DNA from 4 places in the Pseudoalteromonas fenneropenaei genome. Region 1 is predicted to be linked to each of the others. Evidence: predicted binding sites of a transcription regulator. Region 1 holds the regulator's gene; each other region holds the start of a gene.
The links. Region 1 encodes sigma-54, which starts transcription at its own class of promoters, with help from an activator protein. Its sites were predicted from a motif close to GTTGGCACGNNNNTNGNNT; they were not measured.

Region 1 (4,883 bases):
CAATGTTGTTGCCACCAATCAAGGAGAAGCCAGTATGGTTGAGAAAATCACTGCGGCTCATATCCGTGTGGACATCAACAACAAGACGTTGCTTTCGGAACAACCTGTGGTGATCAGCGGCCCTAACCTAACAATAACAGGTAAAGGCTTACATGCAGATTTAAACACAGATATTATTGAACTGAATAATCACACGCGAACTACATATTATGACCAATAAGTTGCTCATCAGCGGCGTCGCTCTACTGTTAAGTTATGCGGCCATTGCCAATACAACCACCACAGAGCCTGTATTTATCGCTTCGGGCAAGCAACAAGCTCAACTTAAATCCAACATAGGTATTTTTGAGGAGAATGTCGAGATTGTGCATGGTAGTCGTAAAATTAGTGCCGACCGGCTCGAAGTTCACCGTCGTGAAGAGCTAGGAGAAAATTCTGAGCTGTTGGTTGCCACCGGAAACCCCGCGCGTTTTCAAGAACAGCAAAGTGACGGCAGTGTGATCAGCGCTTCAGCGCAAGAAGTCCGCTACGACGTTGCCAATCGTACTCTTACTATCAGTGGTAATGCAGAAATCATGCAGGCTGGGCAAAAAATCAATGCCGATGTGATTGTTTACGACATGGCTAAGCAACTGATTAATGCTGAGCGCAGCAGCAATAGCAAAGGTCAGGTAAAGACTATTTTAGTGCCTGAGCAAAAAGATAAGAAGCAAAACAAGGAGCAAGGTAAACCGTGAGTGTGTTAACTGCAAATTGTTTAGCAAAAAGCTACAAGGGCCGCGAGGTTGTTAAAAACGTCGGATTAAGCATTGAAGCGGGCAGCATAGTCGGCTTACTTGGCCCAAATGGCGCGGGTAAAACCACTACCTTTTATATGATTGTAGGGCTTGTGCCAAGCGATAAAGGCTCAATCCATATTGATGAACAAGACATCACGCTGCTGCCAATGCATAGCCGCGCTCGCCTTGGGATTGGTTACCTACCGCAAGAATCTTCTATTTTTAGGAAGTTAACGGTTTACCAAAACCTGATGGCGATTTTAGAAACACGCAAATCGCTGAAACGCAATCAACGCGAACAGATCCTCGATGAACTATTAGATGAGTTTAATATTCAACATATTAGAGATAGTTTAGGGATGGCTTTATCGGGTGGTGAGCGTCGCCGAGTGGAAATTGCTCGCGCTTTAGCCGCAAATCCAAAATTTATTCTCTTAGATGAGCCTTTTGCTGGCGTTGATCCGATTTCAGTGTTAGATATAAAGAAAATAATCGAGCACTTAAAGAATCGCGGTATTGGAGTGCTGATCACAGATCATAACGTGCGCGAAACCCTTGATGTCTGTGAGAAGGCATATATTGTTTCGCATGGTGAACTAATCGCCGCTGGCACTCCCGAACACGTACTCGCAGATCAAACTGTGCGCGACGTCTACCTAGGCGAACAATTCAGGCTATAGTTTTTGTAGTACAGTCGCCTATTTGAATTGAACACTTAGAAAAAGGATTGTTAGAGATACATGAGGCAATCATTACAGCTGCGCATGGGCCAGCAACTCACAATGACGCCACAGTTACAACAAGCTATCCGCTTGCTGCAGCTCAGTACGTTGGATCTCCAGCAAGAAATCCAAGAGGCGCTCGACAGCAATCCACTCTTAGAAGTGGATGAGCAAGATAGTGACGCAGAAACCGGTTCAGCTGACAACGACTTTGATTTTAGCGTCTCGAGTAGCAGTGGTGAAGAGCAAAACAATGAATTTGAAGGCAACGATTTCGAAGCAGGCAATGACTTTGAAGAATCGGTCAGCGATTATGAAATGGAAGCTGGTGATGCACTCAATAAGGATACTGTCAGCGACGAATTAGCGATGGATGTCACTTGGGACGAATATATGAGCGCAGCGCCCAGCAGTGGCTCTGGTGCTATGAGTGACGAAGACACCGTCTACCAAGGTGAAACCACCGAAACCTTACACGAATACTTGATGTGGCAATTGGAGCTCACGCCGTTTAGCCCCACCGATCGCGCCATTGCCGTGGCAATTGTCGAAGCCGTTGATGAGTCAGGTATGCTGACGGTTAGCACTGAAGACATTATGCACAGCCTTAATGAGGGTAGTGAAGAAGCTGAACCGATTGAGCTGGACGAGGTAGAAGCCGTCCTTAAACGTGTACAACTTTTTGATCCGATTGGAATTGCCGCACGCAGCTTGCAGGAATGCTTGTGCATTCAACTCAATCAATATGACCCAACTACACCTTGGCTGAGCGAAACCAAACAGATCCTCAACGAACATATTGAGCTTTTAGCCAGTCGCGACTATCGCACTTTGATGAAAAAGACTAAGCTAAAGGAAGATGAGCTAAAAGAAGTCATGACGCTCATTCACAGTTTAAGCCCAAAACCAGCTGCAACCGTGATCCACGAAGAACCAGAATACGTGATCCCAGATGTGTCGGTCAAAAAAGTCAAAGGTCGTTGGGTAGTTGAACTGAATCCAGATTGTATGCCGAAAATTCGTGTTAACGATCAATATGCCGCGATGAGCCGCTCGGTGCGCTCATCAAGCGATAGTCAGTTTATTCGCTCCCATTTACAGGAAGCGAAGTGGTTTATAAAAAGTTTGGAAAGCCGCAACGAAACCTTGCTAAAAGTGGCTAACTGTATTGTGAAGCAACAGCAGGCATTTTTTGAACATGGCCCAGAGGCAATGCGTCCTATGGTGCTAAATGATGTGGCTGAAATGGTGGAAATGCATGAATCTACCATTTCTCGGGTTACCACCCAGAAGTATATGCACACCCCGCGTGGCATTTTTGAGCTGAAATATTTCTTCTCAAGCCATGTAAGTACTGAAAACGGAGGTGAGTGCTCGTCAACAGCAATTCGGGCGCTCATTAAAAAGCTAATCGCCGCGGAAAAACCTACTAAGCCATTGAGCGACAGTAAAATCGCGGATATATTAGCGGAACAAGGAATTCAAGTGGCGAGACGCACTATTGCAAAATATCGTGAGTCTCTGGCTATACCACCGTCAAATCAGCGCAAGAGCCTGATCTGAGACGTAAAACAAAGAAGGAAGAATGCTTATGCAACTAAATCTAACTGGTCGTCACGTTGAAATTACCGATTCACTCAGGGATTATGTCACCAACAAGTTTGCGAAGCTGGAGCGACATTTCGATCATATCAACAATGTACATGTTATCCTTGATGTAGAAAAATTGATCCATAAAGCGGAAGCAAGCCTTCATGTGAATGGCGGAGAGTTATTTGCTTCGACAGAGCATCAAGACATGTATGCGGCCATCGATTTGTTATTAGATAAGTTAGATAGGCAAGTCATAAAACATAAAGAAAAGATGATCCGACACTAAAATGAAACTAAGTGCATTAATTTCAAAGGACTGCAGCAAAGCTGCAGTCCTTTTTAGTAGCAAAAAACGCATTCTCGAATACATCAGTGAACTGGCCCACCAACAGCTTCCCGACCTTGATCAACATGATATCCTCGACGCTTTATTAGCCCGTGAAAAACTCGGTAGTACTGGCATTGGTAAAGGCGTTGCACTGCCACATGGTCGTATGGCCGCAGTCGATAAAGTGCTAGTGATGGTCTTGGTTAATCAAGAAGCCATTGATTACGATGCCATCGACAATCGCCCCGTCGATATTTTCGTGGCACTCATCGTACCTGAGGGCGATAATCAAACTCATTTGCAGACCTTAGCCGCAATCGCTGATAAACTGAGGGACAAAGAATTTTGTCGTATGTTGCGTCAGGCGCAAAGTGACGAACAACTCTTTGAAATATTGTCGAGCTAAGTAAGGTAAAGAGATGGAACTAATTATTGTCAGCGGTCGCTCAGGTTCGGGTAAATCCGTCGCACTTCGGGTTTTAGAAGACTTGGGCTTTTATTGTGTCGACAATATTCCCGTCAATTTATTGCCGTCTTTGGTCCGTATTGCGGCTGACAGCTATGACAAAATTGCGGTCAGTATCGACGTCCGTAATTTGCCCAAAGAGCAGCAAGAATTCAATGACATCATTGAATATTTGCCCGCGTTTGCCAAGCCCACTTTGTTCTATCTCGACAGTGACGACCAAACCTTAATCAAACGTTATTCAGAAACGAGACGTTTACACCCGCTGTCTATCAATAATATGCCGCTGGATTTGGCGATCGCCGAAGAAAAAATCCTGCTAGATGTACTTATCACTCGCGCCGATGTGATTTTAGATACCACAGGGATGAGCGTACATCAGCTGGCAGAAACCATACGTGAAAAAATCCTTGGCAAAAAAGACAAGTCACTTATAGTGACCTTTATGTCATTTGGTTTTAAACATGGTTTGCCCAAAGAAGCTGACTATGTGTTTGACGCACGTTTTTTACCTAACCCGCATTGGGAACCTGAACTAAAACCGCTTACTGGGCTTGATCAACCCGTTAAGGATTATCTTGCCAGCCATAGCATAGTGCAGAAGTTTACTTGGCAGATCCAAACCTTTGTGCAAACTTGGTTACCGCATTTAGAGCGTAATAATCGAAGCTACTTAACCATAGCGATTGGTTGTACGGGTGGGCAGCACCGTTCTGTTTACTTAGCTCAAACTATCGGTGAGAGTTTCCAGCGTACCCATAGTAATGTGAAAATCCGTCATCGGGAACAACCTGTCCATGCAAGTTGAAAACACTTTTCTAATCAAAAATAAGCTCGGTTTACACGCCCGTGCCGCTACTGTGCTGGCGCAATTAGCGATGCAGTTTGATGCGCAAATAACCCTCTTTCAAGACGATAAAATGGCCGAAGGGGATAGCGTACTGGCGCTGATGTTACTTGAAAGCAGCCAAGGTAAGGAAGTGCGCGTAGTGTGC
Region 2 (4,883 bases), on a different contig from region 1:
GCACAAAAACCAGGTTCCTCTTGGAGCAAAGAGCAAGTCAGCGATTTGCTGTTTTACGGCATGCTCGGGGTAATTTTAGGTGGCCGAGTGGGCTATGTACTGTTTTACCAGTTCCAGTATTTCCTAGAAAATCCGATGTATTTATTCCGAGTTGACCAGGGCGGCATGTCTTTTCATGGTGGGGCACTCGGGGTTATTTTAGCCATAGTGATTTTTGCTTGGCGTAATAATAAGAAGCTGCTACAAGTAGGGGATTTTGTCGTGCCTATGGTACCAGTTGGTCTCTTAGCGGGACGCATTGGTAACTTTATCAATGGCGAATTATGGGGCCGAGCAACTGATGTCCCTTGGGCTGTGGTATTTCCAACCGGAGGTCCGGTAGCACGTCACCCTTCGCAGCTTTATGAAGCATTTTTAGAAGGCTTAGTGCTACTGATTATATTGCTATGGTACAAACGTAAATCACCGCCAGCGGGTGCCTTAGCGGGTCTATTCTTACTTGGCTATGGGGTATTTCGCTTTACGGTTGAGTATTTCCGTGAGCCTGATGCTCACATTGGCTTATATGCTGGTATAATCTCGCAAGGACAAATTTTATCTTTACCTATGGTTGTGGCTGGGCTGGGACTGATGTTGTTTGCCTGCCGTCGACCTAAAGCTGCAGTTGAGCACAAAGCATGAAACAGTATTTAGAATTAATGCGCCATGTTAAAGAACATGGGACAAAAAAAGAAGACCGCACAGGTACTGGCACCATTAGCGTATTTGGTTACCAAATGCGCTTTAACCTGCAAGAAGGTTTTCCGCTAGTGACCACCAAAAAGTGTCACTTAAAGTCCATTATTCACGAATTACTGTGGTTCCTAAAAGGTGAGACCAATATCGCCTATTTACAGCAAAATGGTGTGAGTATTTGGAACGAATGGGCCACTGAAGACGGTGAGCTGGGGCCTGTGTACGGTGCGCAGTGGCGTTCTTGGCAAGGCGCAAACGGTGAAGTGGTAGATCAAATTGCTGAACTGATTGAACAAATCAAAACCAATCCTGATTCGCGGCGTTTAATCGTCAGTGCTTGGAATCCCGCTTTATTGCCGGATACTCGGTATTCACCGCGCGAAAATGCCGCTATGGGTAAGCAAGCGCTACCGCCTTGCCACACCTTATTCCAGTTTTATGTGCTAGATGGCAAACTATCGTGTCAGCTGTATCAACGCAGCGCAGATATTTTCCTTGGTGTGCCGTTTAATATTGCCAGCTACGCGCTGCTGACGATGATGATTGCGCAGGTTTGCGACCTAGAATATGGAGATTTTATCCATACTTTTGGCGACGCGCACTTGTATTTAAATCATTTAGAGCAAGTAGATGAGCAACTGTCACGGACCCCATTTGCCAAGCCAACGATGCGTATCAACCCAAATGTAAAGTCGATTTTTGATTTCACATTTGACGATTTTGAGTTGGTGGATTATCAAGCCCACCCTCACATTAAAGCCCCTGTGGCGATTTAGGAGAAATCATGAAAGCGGTGATCCCGGTTGCTGGATTAGGCACGCGTATGTTGCCTGCGACCAAAGCTATTCCCAAAGAAATGCTACCTATAGTCGATAGACCTTTGATCCAATACGTGGTCAATGAAGCGGTGGCTGCGGGAATAAAAGAAATCGTGTTAGTAACACATTCAAGTAAAAACTCGATTGAAAACCATTTTGATACCAGCTTTGAATTAGAAGCTACGCTAGAAAAGCGGGTAAAACGGCAACTTCTTGCCGAAGTACAAAATATTTGCCCTAAAGGGGTCACTATTATTCATGTTCGCCAAGGCGAAGCGAAAGGCTTGGGACATGCAATTAGTTGTGCTGCACCTATCATAGGTGACGAGCCTTTTGTGGTGATTTTGCCGGACGTTTTGATTGATGAAATGGCCAGTGACCTGAAAAAAGACAACTTAGCAGAAATGGTTGCGCGTTTTAAACAAACTGGCGCCAGCCAAATCATGGTTGAGCCGGTCGCACATCAAGACGTAGATAAGTTTGGTATTGCTGATATTGGCAATGTTGCGCTTAAACCAGGTGACAGTGCTGATTTGCAGTCTGTGGTGGAAAAGCCAGCGTTAGAAGATGCCCCATCAAACCTTGCTGTGGTGGGTCGTTATGTACTGAGCAAATCATTGTGGCCACTATTAGCAAAAACGCCTTTAGGTGCAGGTGGTGAAATTCAGTTAACTGACGCCATTGCGATGTTAATGCAGGAAGAACAAGTACAAGCCTATGCGATGAAAGGCAAAAGCCATGACTGTGGTAGTAAAATTGGGTATTTGTGCGCAAACGTTGAATATGCGTTGCGCCGACCTGAGTTTGCGGCGGATTTAAAAGCCCATCTCACCAACTTATTGCAAAAAATGTAAGACCAAAGGGCGCTCAAGTAGCGCCCTAACTTTTTCATTCCATACCTTGTGATTTGAAATTGCAGCAGTGTTGGCTGCGCTCCCTGAGCCCAATCAAAAATATATCTCTGTGTTACTTGCCAGCCTAGCTGCAACGCCAAGTCATATGGGGAACTTCCTTCTTAGTTTTGGCGCACTTCTTGCTTTCTATTTTGAAAAGTGACGAGAGTGGTGCTATGAATCAACCGCATTTCAAATGGCTTGCTTTGCTTGCAGTGTTAAGCTGCTTGCAGGCGTGCACAATTACTTCTGAGCCTGTAGCAAAGCGCGAGCCAACGGCGGTTGCAACTATGGCCGCTTACGATTTACACAGCTACGTCGGTGTATTGGCGGCCCAGCTCAGTGATCTAGCGGGTATGGTTAAAACCAGTGAGCGTATCGCTATCACCAGTTTTTATTTTACCTCAGGTGTAGATAAAGCGTTGGCAACAGGTATGGGGCAGGGCTTAAGCCAGCAGATTCAGGAAAGTTTAATGACCTATTTTGCGCAAATGGGCTATCAAACGACCGAATATCGACTTGAGAACGCTATTGTTTTGCATCCCTCAGCCGATAGTATTCTTACTCGTGACGTGACGCAATTGCGGGCCCGTCAAAATATCGGCTTTGTCATCACTGGGACTTTGACTGAACAACAGCACGCCTATGTGGTCAATGCTAGACTAGTTAATTTGCATGATGGCTTGGTGATGTCAGCGGCCACCACTGAGATCCCAAAAAACGTAATGTGGAGCAGTGAACGCGTACAAATGCGTGAAGGCACCATCTACCGAACAGAATATTAAGCGGAGAATGTAATGAAACACGTGATGACAACGATTGCACTGGCGCTGGTGGTTTCTGGTTGTACCGCATTACAGGGTAATAATCAGCTGACATCTGGTGCACAATCACCTGGTTTTGTTGATGGTGTGCGCGATGTTGCGGCGCCTAATAATAACTTTCAGTCGTTGGCGGTTAAGCAGCAAGCGCAGCAAGTGAATAGCGTTTATTCAGGTAAAAACATTAATCACTATATTCGCGCAGTGATGCAAGACCTAGTGACCAACCTGCAATATGTCAATCAAAAGACCCCAATTGCAGTGGCGAGTTTTGTCTATTTAGATGCGGATTTTAACAGTACCACGTTACTGGGTAATCAAATTGCGGAAGGGTTTGTCCACGAGCTACATCAATTTGGTATTCCTGTAATTGACTTTAAAACCACAGATTTTATGCGTATTACGCCGCAGGGCGATTTTGTGTTTTCGCGAGATTATCTTGAACTATCACAAGATATGCCATTTCAATATGTTATGGCTGGCACCTTAGTGAATCACACCGATGGTGTGCTGGTCAATGCGCGTGTGGTGGGGATCAATAGCAAAGCTGTGGTGGGCACAGCGCAGGGATTTATTCCGCAAAAAGTGATTGATGAGCTGAACAGCAAAGATGAACTGGACGGCGTGACCTTAAAGCGGGGAATGTAATATGAAGCAGCTGAGTCTAGGTGTGGTTGCCTTGTTGTTATCTGGCTGTTTGACTACAGTCAATATTGACAACCAACATACCGCGCCGCAAGTGATGAATAACGCGCCTGCACCAATGCTAAACCAGCAGCTGGTGGAGCCGGAGGCCGAGCCGCCTGCCCAGTACACCTTTACACCTAGAAAACATCATAAGCAATTAAATGATTATATTGAGCAACTGGCGTTAACCTTGTCTGATTCGATAGCCGCGAGTAACGACCCCACTATCGCAGTGACCTCGTTCGTGGAGCTTAATCAGTCTTTGCAACATACCAATCAGTTAGGCAACCAACTTTCTGAAGGATTAATGAGCGCATTGCAGCGCTTCGGTTTTATTACTGTCGATTTTAAAGTGATGAATGATATCAAAATCACTGACCGTGGCGATTTTGGTTTTTCTCGGCAATTAAGTGAATTAAACCATGATTTACATGCTGACCATGTTTTATCAGGCTCTCTTATCTATCGCCAGCAAGGCGTAGAGATCCAAGCTCGGGTGGTTAATTTGAAAAGTAAGGCGTTAGCCGCGAGCGCCAGAACGGTGGTGCCTTACTACGTGTTACAAGATATCGCTTTGTAATACGACCTTAGCTTAAGATAGAATAAAACCGCCAACTTTTGGCGGTTTTATTCTTTTAGTGAGAATGTTACAGTTTGACTACTCACACTTAGATATCGCTTGGCAACATGTTAAAAATCACTCTTGAACAATGGCGTATGTTTCGCGCAGTGGTTGAGTTTGGTGGCTTCAACCAAGCTTCAGCACAGATCCATAAAAGCCAGTCCAGTATTCATAATGCAGTTGGTAAGATTGAAGCGGCACTTGAGGTTAAATTATTCCGTATTAATGGCCGTAAAACCATCCTGACTGAAGCTGGAGAGCTGATGCTGCGGCGCGCCAATTTCTTGCTTGATGAAGCCGCCAAAGT
Region 3 (4,883 bases), on a different contig from region 1:
TGACGCGCAGTCAATTACCATTTCTCGCGATGGTGAAGTCTCAGTGCGTATTACCGGTCAAGCGGAAAACGTGGTCGTTGGTCAGCTAGTCATAAGCGACTTTATTAACCCATCAGGTCTTGAGCCTATGGGTCAAAACCTCTACACCGAAACCGCGGTAAGTGGCGCACCGGTGCAAGGTAACCCAGGTGCGGAAGGGCTAGGCTCGGTCGTACAAGGTGCGTTGGAAACGTCTAACGTGAATGTGACCGAAGAATTAGTTAACTTGATTGAAACGCAGCGGATCTACGAAATGAATTCGAAAGTTATTTCGTCTGTCGACCAAATGCTTAGCTACATCAATCAACAACTTTAAGGCATTAGGGGGCTAGTATGACACGTTCATCAATCACTCAGCTTATTACTTTGACCATGCTGCTGTCTTTGACAGGCTGCGTGTCAACTCAAAACACCACTGTGTTGCAGGACGACCCATACTACGCTCCGGTCTTCCCTGAAGAGCAGAATGAGCAAATGGTAGCGACAGGCAGTTTGTTTAATGCGAACTACGCTAACGATTTATATTCTGATCGTAAAGCGCTGCGCACTGGTGACATCATTACGGTCGTACTTCGTGAAACGACCCAAGCCTCAAAAGCCGCCAATAATGAGGCGACTAAGTCAACCGATGCTAGTCTTGATCCTGTTATAGGTCTTGGTGGTAATGCGGTAAATATTGGCAGTGAAAGTCTCCAGTTTGGGATGTCAGCATCCAATGCGTTTAAAGGCGATGCCAAAACAGCCCAATCTAATAGTCTGTTTGGCAATATATCGGTCAACGTGGTTCGAGTCTTGCCGAATGGTAACTTAGTGATCCGCGGCGAAAAGTGGCTGACACTGAATACAGGTGAAGAATTTATCCGCCTTGAAGGTTTAGTCAGACCTACGGATGTTGCATCGGACAACACTGTACAGTCTAACCGCATAGCGAACGCCCGTATTCAATATTCAGGTAAAGGGCAAACCCAAGAAGCACAAGCACCGGGTTGGTTGGCAAGATTCTTCTTAAGCACTTTGATGCCGTTTTAAGATAAAGATAGGTGGGTGGGGAAGCATATGTTAAATAAATTCATTCAGGCGACGTTACTAGCGGTATTATGCCTAAGCACCACTGCGTATGCTGAACGCATCAAAGATGTCAGTATGATAGAAGGGGTGCGTTCAAACCAATTGGTCGGCTACGGTCTTGTGGTTGGTTTACCTGGCACAGGTGAGCAAAGTCGTTTTACCGAGCAAAGTTTTAAAGCCATGCTGAACGGCTTTGGCATAGGTTTACCGGATAATCTTAAGCCTAAAATCAAAAATGTCGCGGCTGTTGCCGTGCATGCGGAATTACCGCCCTTTGTAAAGCCAGGCCAAACTATTGACGTTACAGTGTCTTCAATCGGTAGCGCAGGTAGTCTGCGTGGTGGCACATTGTTGCAAACTTTCCTTAAAGGCGTGGACGGCAATGTCTATGCGATTGCTCAAGGGAGTCTTGTGGTTGGCGGCTTAGGCGCCGAAGGTGCTGACGGAAGTCGAGTTATCGTTAATACGCCAACCGTAGGTCGTATTGCCAACGGTGGTATGGTTGAACGAGCGGTTAAAAGCCCATTTACCCAAGGCGACTATATTACCTTTAACTTGAATCGCCCTGATTTCACGACGGCCAAACGTTTAGCACAAACGATTAATGATTTGGTCGGCCCAGATAGTGCCAAACCTATGGATGCGGCATCAGTCCGTGTAATCGCACCGCGCGACCCATCACAGCGGGTAGCGTATTTATCAACGCTGGAAAATCTTGAATTTAAGCCAGCGGATACCTCAGCAAAAATCATTGTTAATTCACGTACTGGTACTATCGTGATAGGTAAAGACGTGAAGTTGCAACCAGCGGCCATCACCCATGGTGGTCTAACCGTGACCATTGCAGAGCAGCAAAACGTGTCTCAACCTCTGGCTTTGTCTGAAGGCGAAACAACCGTGACTAGACAAAGTATCATTGACGTTAACCAAGATGATTCACGTGCGTTTGTGTTCAACCCAGGGGTGAACTTAGATGACTTAGTCCGTGCCATAAATGAAGTGGGTGCGGCTCCAGGCGACTTAATGGCTATCCTTGAGGCTCTTAAAGAAGCTGGGGCAATTAGCGGACAATTGGTTATTATTTAATAACTTACACTACACTCTTGGAAACCCCACAAGGTGGGGTTTTTTGTTGGCCTGAAAATTGCTTTAACCAAGTTATGTATATTAATGCGCCAATTTTCCGATGGACTTAAAACCGCTTGAAAATCAAAACGTCTTTGACCTTGGCAGTCTCAACGACTTGCGTCAGAAAGCACTGACTGCAAGACCTGGGCAAGAAGGTGATGAAGCGTTACGCAAAGCTGCACAGCAGTTTGAAGCGATTTTTACCCAAATGCTGCTGAAAAGCATGCGTGAAGCCAACGCTGCGTTTGAGGATAAAGACAGCCCGTTTAATTCCAGCGGTGTGAAGTTCTTTCAGGAAATGCATGACCAACAATTGGCTAGTGATTTGTCTAGTAAAGGCAGCTTAGGTCTTGCGGATCTGATTGTTCAGCAACTTGCACCTAATGGCAAAGACTACAAACCAGCCAGTGTGCTGCGTAGTGACGCCGAATTACCCAATGCAAAAACGTTACAACGTCAAAAGCCTGACAGTATGCCAAGTATGCAAACTGTGGTTGCAGCAGCAGAGGCGAGCGCGCCAGCTATGGCTAAACCTGCTGACTTTAACACGCCAGAAAGTTTTATCGAGCAAGTGTGGCACTACGCGAAAGATGCGGCGAAGAAGATAGGTTTAAACCCTGCGGTGATGGTAGCGCAAGCAGCGCTTGAAACGGGGTGGGGTAAGCATGTTATCCAAAAAGCGGATGGCTCAAGCTCTAACAACTTATTCAACATTAAATCTGACTCAAGTTGGCAAGGTGATAAAGCACAAAAGCAAACGCTCGAATTTGAGCAAGGTTTACCTGTCAAAAAACAAGCGCATTTCCGCGCTTATGACTCAATTAAAGACAGTGTGGAAGATTTCGTCGACTTTTTACAAAGTAACCCACGTTATCAACAAGCGCTGGAAAATACGCATAAGCCTGAGTCGTTTTTAGATGCGTTACAACAAGCCGGTTATGCGACCGATCCGAATTATGCCACTAAGATCAAAAACGTTTTAATGCGTGGTGAGTTTAAAGAAATGCTAGGTGGTATTGTGCGTCGAGGAGTGAACTAAGATGTCATATGATTTACTCAATATTGGTGCGTCTGGGATCAGGGCTAACAGCCAATTATTACAAACTACCAGTAAAAACATCTCGAACCTGAACACTCAGGGCTATGTTCGTGAGCGCACTGAATATAGCACTATGATTGGCGACCAACTTGGTCGTGGCGAAACAGTACGCTTGATCAATGAGTTTGCTGTTAAGCAGCTCAATCGTGACCTTGCCAATAAAACCTACTATGACCAATTCGTCAGCGAAGCATCAAGAGTCGATAATCTATTTGCCGAAGATTCGAGTTCTTTGTCTACCAGCATCAACAAATTGTTTAATCATTTGCAAGAGGCCATGAACCAGCCTGCATCATCAGTTAATCGAGGCTTGTTTTTTACTGGCGCGCAAAACCTAGTTGACCAAATGGACAGACTGTCAGGGATTGTGCTTGATCAAAAAAACACCGTAAATGAGCAATTAGCGATATTCTCTGAAGAGGCTAATAGCCTTATTAAGAATATTTCGGATCTCAATAATAAAATCACCACTTTTCAGAGCCCACAAGCCCAGCAAGCGAATAGTGCGGTTTATAACGAGCGCGACTTGGCGATTAAAAAACTTGCAGAGCTAGTGGATATTGAAACCTTAGATGGCAGTAATGGGCAAAAGTTGGTTTTTTTAGGTACAGGGCAATCTTTAGTCATGGAAGAAGGGGCGTTTAATCTCTTCTCAACCAATGGCGACCCTGATCCAAACTTCAAAGAATTAACCTTAGATGTCAGCGGTGCGCAAGCGGTTGCCCTAGAACTCAATCCAGCAAACCTTAAAGGTAAAATTGGTGGCTTGTTAGCGTTTCGAGATGAAATACTGATCCCTGCACAAAATCAGCTAGGGCAAATGGCGATTTCTATTGCTGATGCTTTTAACCAGCAAAACCATTTGGGTCTAGATCTAGATGGCAACTTAGGTGGCGACCTATTTAACATCCCAACGGTCGGTGCTTATGCGTATAAAGCGAATACGGGCAGTGCAACTATCTCAGCGACTTTGGAAGCCGGTGAAGGGAAGAAGATCCCAGCCAATGACTTTTTGATTGAATATGTCAATGCAACGCAAGTCTCGGTAACTGCGTTGGATAATCGTGGCAATCCAGTTGGTAATGCACAAACATTTAATATCGGTGCGCCACCAAGCACAATTAACTCAGCTAATTTAGCGGCGCCATCAACCGATGCATTCGGCTTAGAACTCAATATCAGTGCAGGTGGTGCGGTTGGCGATAAATTCTTAGTAAAACTCAACAGTGAAGCCGCTGGGAATTTGTCGCTTGCGACTACCCGTGCTGAGCATTTAGCGCTTGCCTCACCGGTTCGTGCCAGCTCAGCGGCCGGTAACACCAGTTCAGCTTCGTTGACAACGGGTACAGTAACTAACACCGGAACGGGTAGTAATTTCTCAGGTACGCCACCGACGTTTACGGATGGACCTATCACGATTACTAAAACAGCTAACGCTAATGAATACACAATCTCAGATGCATCTGGCAGCGTGACATTTACTACCTCAGGTAATAGCAAAAATATCTTGGCTCAGGCTGGTGCGCCTTTTAATACTTACGGTTTTGAC
Region 4 (4,883 bases), on a different contig from region 1:
AAGCGAATACCTCCTTTTTTCCGAACCCCTGACGTATTTTCTTGGGCTTAATGTCTACGCATCGCCCAAATTAATTGATACCCAAACACACACATTTGCTTCGCTGCAAGAACTATTTGCTAAGCAGCCAAATTGGGTATTGGGAGTGGAAAAAGAACGTTCTTATGGTGATGCAATTGATAATTTGATCCGCACGCTGCCAGCAAAACAACTTTATCGCAAAGACGGAAGTGAAAACGAAGCCCAAATGCATGCCATGTTAGTGGCTAACCGCATTGATATTCTCTTTGAGTATCCTTCAGTTATTGCGTATCACAATAGTTTTAAAGCACTTCTCAGAGAAAATCAGCCTATCGCTCTGGCAGTTACAGAGATAAGTCCGCTTGCTTCTGGGCGGATCGCATGTATTGATACACCTGAGACTCGGGCGTTTCTGGACGATTTTAATACGCAACTGAAACAGCTTTATAATACATCGCAATTTATGGAGTGGCACCTCAATTACATATCGCCAAGTTTACATGCTCAGTTTCAACACGCATTTTCGTTGCTAAAAAGCAATTAATCCTACCTAGAATGCGATTTTGACTAGCGGAAAAGCTACGTCAGTACATTGATTTTTATGCCCATTTTTAAAGTGAGGTATGGAAAAAAGCGGTGAACATTGATATTTTAAGGGGCGATGGTTTAAGTCCCCGTGGCACAGCTGGATAGCGCAATCCCCTCCTAAGGGATAGGTCGCAGGTTCGAATCCTGCCGGGGACGCCAGCTTAATTCAATATGGTTTGCCTGGGCATAGCCAACATAAGCTTACGTTACTGCTCCTGCGATTAAAGATTAAATTCATCACCTTCTGGGGTGTTAATCAACACAATATCGTTGAGTTGAATATTACTCAGCGGGCGCTTGTCGATATTGACCGCAATCGCACTTTGCTGATTCACTTGTGTAACGCGCAGTTGGGTTAGGGTATTGACGCCATGAGTATAGCGGCCGCCAAACTGGTCGGTGAGGTCATTACGGTGTGCAATGGTCAATAGTTGACCCTCATTGATGCCATGAATGCGACCTAAATTCAGCACGATTTTGTCGCTATCTAGATGTAAAATCTTGCCTTTGGTTGGTAAACATTGCACTGCCGCTGAAAGGTCGTAGCTGACTTTATTGAACATCTCTTGCACTTTCTCACCATAATCACTACGCCAAAAACGGTTGCTGTTGACGTCGATGATATCGGTTTTAGCAAATGGCCAATTTCCTTCAGTGACGTAGTTTTGTTGCCAGAGTGGCTCCATAGTGAGCGCATCATATAACGCAAAATTGGCCTTAAAACTGCGCTTATAGGAGTCATTTTGCCAAAACGCGTAATCACTATTTTGTTTATCGCCCGCTGCGATATCGGTGATTTGGCTCAGCAGTACATATTGACTATTGCTGCGTGCTGCTATTTCTTCGATAAGTCCGCCATTGTAGTCAAACTGCTGACTGAAAAAGGCACTGACATTAATTGGTTGTGCTAGATAGGGCACGGGTCGTACAGCCATATTACGACCTTGTAAGGTATCATAAAGGCGTCTAGATGCTGCTTCTGGAATGTCAAAAATTTGTCCCATCCGCGCTTGTTGGGGCCTTACAAGTTGACTGCGTGTAACCGCAATTTGCTTATTAAATAGCGATTGTTTGCACTGGTTGTGAGTTGCAAAAATATCAAGATGCAGTGTCACGGAAAACTGGCCAGATTCTTGGCGCTCTTCAATTAGGCTGATTTGTTGAATTTCGCCGTGAGATTTGATTTTTAACTGATCTTGCGCCAAAACACCGTCAGCCACAGTTTGAATACTGCTTACAGAGGCCCCGGAGAAGATCAGCGCCTGACGAATGGCGTCTTTTACTGCGGCAGAGCGGGCTTTTGCGATATCACCATCATCAATAGTGGCGTATCCTGTCGATTCAAACCACTCAGCATTGGCTGTTTGGCACACCAAGAGCGCCAGTAAAGCGAATGAAGTTCGACAGCCGCGAGTGGTTTTCAAAGAAGGTGCCTGCATAGCAAATCTCTCGTCATGTTAGTGCATTTTAGCATGATTAAAGCAAAGCGTGTGCCACTGTTTATTGGCATAGCGTTTGCTTAATTAAATCAAGTTAGATTGGGAGCATCCTCATGGTAAAGTTTAGACTTATTTCACTGTTGGCACTGGGACTATTGTCGACGGCTTGTAGCTCAGTGTTTGACAAACACGTTGAATACAGTGTTGTTGAGCCAGATACTTACCCTGTGCTGCGTGCAGTTGGTTATGCGCCTTTAAAAGCGCAGCCAGGAGACTCAGAGACTGAGCGGATGTTAATGGCAATCAAAGCGTCCAAGATTGAAGCGTATCGGGAGCTTGCAGAGCAAGTGTACGGGCAAAAGCTAGGTTCAAATTTGACTGTGAAAGGTGCAGTGACACAAAACGATGTATTGCGAGGTCAAGTGCAAGGCATGATCCGAGGTGCCAAGGTAGTGAAAAGCTACGCAGTGGGTGATGTTTACACCACAGAGCTGGAACTCGACATGAAACGCGTATTTGACCTGTACATTACTGAGATAAAACCACGTAAAGTAAAACGTGTGACTTATTATTAACTGTGCTATTAGACGTCAGTGAATGTGTTGGCATTGCGTAAGTCAATTAGTAAATAGAATACGTGAGTGTCTTGAGAGCAGCGTTTTATTATTCTGTAAGTTTAAACTGCCATTATGAAAAAAGGAGCCTTGGCTCCTTTTTGCGTATTCAAGTATTAGGTGTTTGCGGCACTATTGATCAATATTGCGGTATTGCGGTATTGCGGTTGGTGTGCATATGACGGTAAATAATGCGCCAAGGAGTGAGTTCAATCTGGGTAAATTGCACTGCGATTTTACATTCTGCTTTAAGCTTTTAAATTTCGTACTAGGCCACTTTCACCGGTAACTACACTGCCACCTTGGTCATAAGTGACAGAAGTCGGTGCACCGATCAAAATCGACTTGAGCTGCTGAACACTCAAATGAGCCTGTCGTGCGGCATGAGCGTTGACTTCATTTTTTTGCTGGCAATCAGCTAACTTTTTGCGGATAGCCGCAATACTTGCCGTGATCTCTTCACTGTTAAGTACCTCAGCAGAAAACGCTGCTATTTCTTTATCTAAGCGTTGAATCGCATTTAACAAGTTGAGTTTATTACGTGCTAAGTCCTTTAAGCCATCACCGTTACGAGAGGCTAAGCTATTAAGCTCCTCATCCAGTAACAGCGCTAATTCATCAAGCTGCTCTGCCTGTTGATTTAGCTTGTGGGCACAAAGGACTTTTGGATCAGCCATACAAATTAAACTCAAAGGCCGCGATGTTCTTCGCTAACTTTTCAGAATCTATCTGGTATTTGCCTTCGCTGATGGCTTTTTTCAGCTCTTCCACTTTTTTACTGTCAAAGCCTGAAGACTGCTGCGCTTTTTCGTGTACAGTTTTCAGTTGTTGTGCTTGTGGCGTCAGGCTTACAGAATCACTTGCCGCTTTTGGCGTGGCAGGCGTTTGTGGTGCGCTACTACGATTCGCTTCCTGACGTTGTAAGTCTAACTTTTGCTGCTTGGCATTATTGAGCACACCCGTGCCGGATTGCCCATTGTTGATATGATTGACCATGATATTAAAATCCAGATTACCCAGCTTAACTTTGATATCGGCTGCCACTTGCGATACTTTAGCAAATTTTTTATAAATTCACCTCAACAGATTCCACTCCTGTGACTCGTGCTCGCAAGGTCTTGCCAGAACGTGCATTTTTGACCGATACCAACTCGCCTAGGTTTCCGTCTTCTAACGCTATCCCTGTGGTTTTAATGCTCAGAGTAGCCTGATTTGCTTCAATTGTCACGTTGTCACCTTTGCATACCATGCATATTTGCGACGTGGCGATGGCAATACCTTCTGAAATCGTTCTTTTACTGCGACTGCCAACTAAAGGCTCTACATTGTCAAAATAGCTGGCGCGGGCAAATTGTTTTGGTTTATACACCAGTTCAAGCACATCACGGGTGATGAGCTCACCGCGCGCCAAACTTTTATTGGCAATCACCATAGGAACTAATTCTTCAATGCGAACGTGGACATATTGAGTCCAATTTATTGTATCTGGGCACTTAAGTTGCACTGTAACCTGCCGATTAAAAGGAGGTGCACTCGGCGTTGATAATTCCAGTGGTGCTTCGCAAGATTTTTCGACATTGCGCAGTTCAAGCGGCAAAGCACGTATTTCGATACGTAGATTTGGGTCCTCAATGAGCTGATTGGCGATGAATTGTTCAGCCTCTTGCTCAAGCGCTTCTGGTCTATAGGTTTTCGCGTAACCTTGTGTCATTATTGAAAAACCCGCAAAAAAATAAATTAACTGCGGCCATCCGGATTTTTTTAACACACTCATATTGTTTCGACTATGCTTATGGGGTGAAACAAGGTATAAAGATTGTGCGTCAATTCTCTGACGCCAGCAAGTAGATCTTTATCATACCTGATAGGTTAAGCAATGATCGTTCCGGCGCAGTTTGTAAGGTAGGAGAAAGAGATGGCAGGTATTTTAGACTCTGTAAACCAACGTACGCAGTTGGTTGGGCAGAACCGCCTAGAATTGTTACTGTTCCGGCTTCGTGGTCGGCAACGATTTGGCATTAACGTTTTTAAAGTCCGGGAAGTCCTGCAGTGTCCACCATTGACCAACATGCCAAAAAGTAACCCTTTTGTGAGAGGGGTTGCACATATCCGTGGACAAACTATCTCTGTTATTGACATGTCTATGGCAGTCGGTGGGCCGCCAATTGAAAATATTCGTGATTGCTTCATCATCATTGCTGAATATAACCGTTCTGTGCAG

Region 2: the regulator sigma-54 is predicted to act here: its motif matches at 2,574-2,592, upstream of ACFOEE_RS05000 (FlgO family outer membrane protein).
Region 3: the regulator sigma-54 is predicted to act here: its motif matches at 2,239-2,257, upstream of flgJ (flagellar assembly peptidoglycan hydrolase FlgJ).
Region 4: the regulator sigma-54 is predicted to act here: its motif matches at 2,112-2,130, upstream of ACFOEE_RS04965 (LPP20 family lipoprotein).

Annotation. Positions count from the first base shown of each region.
Region 1 is NZ_JBHRSD010000017.1:132,910-137,792, reverse strand. Features, by position in the region: gene lptC (LPS export ABC transporter periplasmic protein LptC) at 1-220, shown strand, start outside; gene lptA (lipopolysaccharide transport periplasmic protein LptA) at 210-737, shown strand; gene lptB (LPS export ABC transporter ATP-binding protein) at 734-1,459, shown strand; gene ACFOEE_RS10775 (RNA polymerase factor sigma-54) at 1,520-3,064, shown strand; gene hpf (ribosome hibernation promoting factor) at 3,093-3,380, shown strand; gene ptsN (PTS IIA-like nitrogen regulatory protein PtsN) at 3,382-3,828, shown strand; gene rapZ (RNase adapter RapZ) at 3,842-4,696, shown strand; gene ACFOEE_RS10755 (HPr family phosphocarrier protein) at 4,686-4,883, shown strand, end outside.
Region 2 is NZ_JBHRSD010000010.1:179,674-184,556, reverse strand. Features, by position in the region: gene lgt (prolipoprotein diacylglyceryl transferase) at 1-681, shown strand, start outside; gene ACFOEE_RS05010 (thymidylate synthase) at 678-1,511, shown strand; gene galU (UTP--glucose-1-phosphate uridylyltransferase GalU) at 1,520-2,407, shown strand; gene ACFOEE_RS05000 (FlgO family outer membrane protein) at 2,623-3,231, shown strand; gene ACFOEE_RS04995 (FlgO family outer membrane protein) at 3,244-3,915, shown strand; gene ACFOEE_RS04990 (FlgO family outer membrane protein) at 3,917-4,534, shown strand; gene ACFOEE_RS04985 (LysR family transcriptional regulator) at 4,642-4,883, shown strand, end outside.
Region 3 is NZ_JBHRSD010000010.1:162,696-167,578, reverse strand. Features, by position in the region: gene flgG (flagellar basal-body rod protein FlgG) at 1-355, shown strand, start outside; gene flgH (flagellar basal body L-ring protein FlgH) at 373-1,068, shown strand; gene ACFOEE_RS04900 (flagellar basal body P-ring protein FlgI) at 1,096-2,193, shown strand; gene flgJ (flagellar assembly peptidoglycan hydrolase FlgJ) at 2,294-3,274, shown strand; gene flgK (flagellar hook-associated protein FlgK) at 3,276-4,883, shown strand, end outside.
Region 4 is NZ_JBHRSD010000010.1:173,766-178,648, reverse strand. Features, by position in the region: gene ACFOEE_RS04980 (hypothetical protein) at 1-565, shown strand, start outside; tRNA gene ACFOEE_RS04975 (tRNA-Arg) at 692-768, shown strand; gene ACFOEE_RS04970 (flagellar assembly protein FlgT) at 831-2,048, opposite strand; gene ACFOEE_RS04965 (LPP20 family lipoprotein) at 2,162-2,623, shown strand; gene flgN (flagellar export chaperone FlgN) at 2,911-3,339, opposite strand; gene flgM (flagellar biosynthesis anti-sigma factor FlgM) at 3,332-3,658, opposite strand; gene flgA (flagellar basal body P-ring formation chaperone FlgA) at 3,729-4,373, opposite strand; gene ACFOEE_RS04945 (chemotaxis protein CheV) at 4,578-4,883, shown strand, end outside.